2 regions of the Mucilaginibacter metallidurans genome follow, and region 1 is predicted to be linked to the other one. Evidence: riboswitches for the same ligand, from Rfam matches in the RefSeq annotation. Region 1 holds a riboswitch; the other holds the start of a gene.
The links. A riboswitch is a leader RNA that binds a small molecule or an ion and turns the genes downstream of it on or off. The one in region 1 is predicted to bind S-adenosylmethionine.
Positions count from the first base shown of each region.

Region 2: it holds a riboswitch for S-adenosylmethionine, as region 1 does, so the genes downstream of both, DIU38_RS10655 (O-acetylhomoserine aminocarboxypropyltransferase/cysteine synthase family protein) here and metH (methionine synthase) in region 1, are expected to answer to the same signal.

Region 1 covers NZ_CP043449.1:5,963,768-5,965,973, reverse strand. The annotation lists gene metH (methionine synthase) at 1-1,263, opposite strand, end outside; SAM riboswitch class I at 1,464-1,573, opposite strand; gene DIU38_RS25425 (Bax inhibitor-1/YccA family protein) at 1,707-2,206, opposite strand, start outside.
Region 2 covers NZ_CP043449.1:2,456,728-2,458,933, forward strand. The annotation lists gene DIU38_RS10650 (TonB-dependent receptor) at 1-544, opposite strand, end outside; SAM riboswitch class I at 715-825, shown strand; gene DIU38_RS10655 (O-acetylhomoserine aminocarboxypropyltransferase/cysteine synthase family protein) at 1,072-2,206, shown strand, end outside.

The sequences.
Region 1 (2,206 bases):
GAATTTTACCATCACAGCCTCCGAATCAATCATGCCCTCATCCATGTTAATATCGATGACCTGCGCGCCGCCTTCAACTTGCTGCAAGGCAACAGATAAAGCGGCCTCATAATCTTCGGCAAGGATCAACTTAGAAAACTTTGGTGAACCGGTGATATTGGTGCGCTCACCCACATTAACAAAAATGCTTTCGGGTTTTATGGTAACGGATTCCAAACCGCTCAGGCGCATGTCCGGCTCAATTTCCGGAATGGGACGGGGCGGATATTTGGCAGCCTTATCGGCAATACATTTAATATGCTCGGGCGTGGTACCGCAGCACCCACCAACTATATTAACCAGGCCGGCTTTGATAAAATCGTCAACCTGGTGAGCGGTTTCATGCGGAGTTTCATCGTATTGACCAAACTCGTTGGGTAAGCCGGCGTTTGGATAGGCCGAAATAAATACACCTGCTTTTTCAGAAAGCTCGGCAAGGTGCGGGCGCATTTCCCGGGCACCCAAAGCGCAGTTTAGGCCTACTGATAGCAGGTTGGCATGGCTTATCGAGTTCCAGAAAGCTTCGACAGTTTGCCCTGAAAGGGTACGGCCTGAAGCATCGGTAATGGTTCCTGAGATCATGATACCGCCCGAATCCCTGAAAGCAGGAAAATCCTTACCTGCAGCTTTACATTCCAGCTCATAACGTTTTATGGCAAAGAGGGCTGCTTTTGCATTCAGTGTATCAAAGATAGTTTCAACCAATAATAAATGCGAGCCGCCATCAACCAAGCCTCGAACCTGGTCGTAATAGGCTTCGGCCAGATCATCAAAGGTAACGGCGCGATATCCGGGGTCGTTAACGTCTGGCGATAAGGAAGCAGTACGGTTGGTTGGGCCGATGGCACCGGCAACAAAGCGCGGCTTTTCGGGGGCGCGCCGGGTATATTCGTCGGCTACTTCGCGGGCAATGCGTGCACCCTCGTAGCTTAGTTCATAGGCCAGTTCTTCCAGGTGATAATCGGCAAGGGAAATTACCTGTGTGCTGAAAGTGTTAGTTTCAATGATATCCGCACCGGCATCCAGGTATTCGGCATGGATGGCTTTGATAATATCAGGGCGCGTGATATTGAGCAGGTCGTTATTGCCCTGCAGGTCGCTATGATGATCGCGAAAACGCTCGCCACGAAAATCCTTCTCGGTAAGCTGGTACCTTTGAATCATGGTACCCATTGCTCCGTCAATCACCAGGATGCGTTTCTGTAATTCTTTTCTAATGTCCATTTTTTGATTTCACCGATTTTTTATTGATGATTTCACCGATTGGTTTGATTTAAATGATTTTTCTGATTTACCGGCGATTAGCTTGGTTAGCGAAATGTTTATACGGCAATATCCAGATCAATCAGTGTAATCAAAAAAATCACTCTAATCATCAATAAATAAAAAGCTTATCTCGAAAAGTCGGGTGTTGTTATGACTTTCGCTTATCTGTCCGGGCGCGTAATTGCCGCCTGGTAGAATGTAGCACCTTGTGAAGCACAGGTTGCTAAGACATCGCAGGGTCTAATCCCTCCGTCTTTCTCCATAAGCACTGCAAAGTTGCGCAATAAAGTTATCATTTGCAAGTGTATAACGTACGCTAAATATCATAGCTAAGCCACATTGTTAAACAAAAAAAGCCGCCTTTTGCGGAGGCAGCTTTATGATTGAATTTCTTAATGAGATTATCTTCTTCTGCCGAATAAACGGAGGAGCATAAAAAACAGGTTGATCAGTGTGATGTACAATGTTAGCGCACCCATCAGGGCCAGTTTTTTCGAGCTTGCATCACCGTATTCAATGCCTGCTCCAATGCGTTTTAACATTTGCATATAGTAGGCAGTTAAACCAGTAAATACAGCTATGCCTACGTAGCTGATGATGTAACTCATTTGTTCGCTGTGCATAAAGAAGTTAGCTAATGAAGCTACAAAAATCCCAATGAACAGGATGTACATGATTGAACCAAACTTGGTTAAATCCATCTGGGTAGTATAACCTGCAATGCCCATAATACCGAAAGTTACTGATGCGGTAATGAAAACACCCAATATTGATGCAGATGTGTAGATCAGAAATATCAAACTTAAGCTGATGCCAATAAGCGTTGCATAAGCTACGAAAAGCAGCACCAATACCGGATAAGAGATTCGGTTATAGCCAAATTGCATTACCAATGAAAACG
Region 2 (2,206 bases), 3.5 Mb from region 1:
TGTAATATGCTTCATCTATCGGGAATGTAATTTTTTTTGTTGAATCTATCCTAACGTAGAAAGAAATAATATCATTTGAGAAATTCCAATAATCATCGCAGCTCCGTGTATTCCACTGCTCTTTAAATGCAGGATATAGGTTGAACAAATCCTTAAGTAATAACTTACTAAGATCAATCTCTTTTCCATCGGGTAATTTTCCGGCAAATGTTTTGGTTAGCCTGATTTTACTGATAAGATCAGTTTTTTGATCTTTCTGGAATATCATTCCGGGATATTTTGACGTTGAATATCCGCTGTCCGCAATATATCTCGGATCATTTCCGACACAAACTGCGTTCAAATCCATTTCTTCAAGCACCGTGTCTTTCAAGCCTGGATCTGACTTTTTTAAATCAGCAATTGCAGTTTGACACAAGCAGATATTATTTATAATTACCTTTTTTGGGGGAATTGAACTATTTATTTGAGCAAAGACCTCCGTACAAAAAAAGGACGAGAATAAAATAATTACCAATAATTTTTGAAGCATATTTCTCTGCATAAGGAATAGGCATTAAAGATATTTACTAAGGTATAAAAGTTTTCCCTCGTTTTTAACTGACGCTATTTAAAAATAAAATTTGGCATATTCCCAAATAACCCCTTATATTCGTAACATTATTTGGTAGTGATACCAACGTCGATCAATCCTCCGCACATAGTTCGGGTGTTGATTTATAAAGAAGCGGCGAGAGATCAGGCTCAATGACCCGCTGGCAACCCTTCAATGTTGAAGAAGGTGCCAATTCCTGTCCCGGCAAATAACACCGGGGAATATAAATTTATAACCATGAAAAGTTTAATTAATTTTACGCAACGCAACACTTTTTACACCGCAAACGGTAACATACAACGTATTAGCTCCCCTATTGGCTGTATTTGTATGTGTTGCTGCTGTTGATGCTTAGCAAGCTCCTGTTTTTCATTCTCTGAAAAAAGCGTGTTTTTAAACCGGTTGTTTTTAAACCGGCTTTCCAAATTCATCTAAACATTCAAAATCTAAATTAAACACATTAAAAAATTACAACTATGTCTGCCTTAAAATTCGAAACCTTACAATTGCATGCCGGCCAGGAAGTTGATCCAACAACAGGTTCACGCGCTGTGCCCATTTATCAAACTACTTCATACGTATTCAACAGTGCCGAGCATGGCGCAAACTTATTTGCATTAAAGGAGTTTGGTAATATCTATACCCGCATCATGAACCCTACTACCGATGTGTTTGAAAAACGCATTGCGGCATTAGAGGGTGGTGTTGCAGCACTGGCAACAGCCTCTGGCCAGGCGGCGCAGTTTATAGCATTAAATAACATATTGCAGGCCGGCGATAACTTTGTTACGTCACCATTTCTGTACGGCGGAACCTATAACCAGTTTAAAGTAGCATTTAAACGGCTGGGGATCGAGGTTCGCTTTGCCAAAGATGATACAGCAGCCAATATTGAGGCTCTTATTGATGACAAAACAAAGGCTATATTCCTGGAAACCATCGGTAACCCAGGCTTTACCATTGCTGATTTTGAAAAGGTGAGCGAAGTTGCCAAAAGGCATGACCTGCCATTAATTGTTGATAATACTTTTGGTGCCGGTGGTTACCTCTTCCGTCCTATTGAACATGGCGCTAACGTGGTTGTGGAGTCAACAACCAAATGGATTGGCGGGCATGGTACCAGTATTGGCGGTGTTATTATCGATGCAGGCAATTACAATTGGGGTAACGGCAAATTTCCGCAATTTACCGAACCATCCGAGGGTTACCACGGACTGATATTTAACGACGTATTCGGCATTGGCGGCCCGTTTGGCAATATCCAGTTTATTATCCGTGCCCGTGTGGAAGGCTTGAGAGATTTCGGCCCGTCGCAGGCTCCGTTTAATTCATGGTTGAATATCCAGGGACTGGAAACGTTGTCATTACGTGTGCAGCGCCATGTTGATAATGCCCTGCAACTGGCTAAATGGTTGGAGCAGCACCCACAGGTGGCAAGTGTAAATTACCCGGGACTGGAATCATCGCCATATCATGAGCTGGCTAAAAAATATTTAAAGAATGGTTTCGGTGGCGTATTGTCATTCGAGATTAAGGGAAGTAAAGAGCAGGCCAGCCGATTGATCAACAACCTGAAATTGGTTAGTCATTTGGCCAATGTTGGCGACGCAA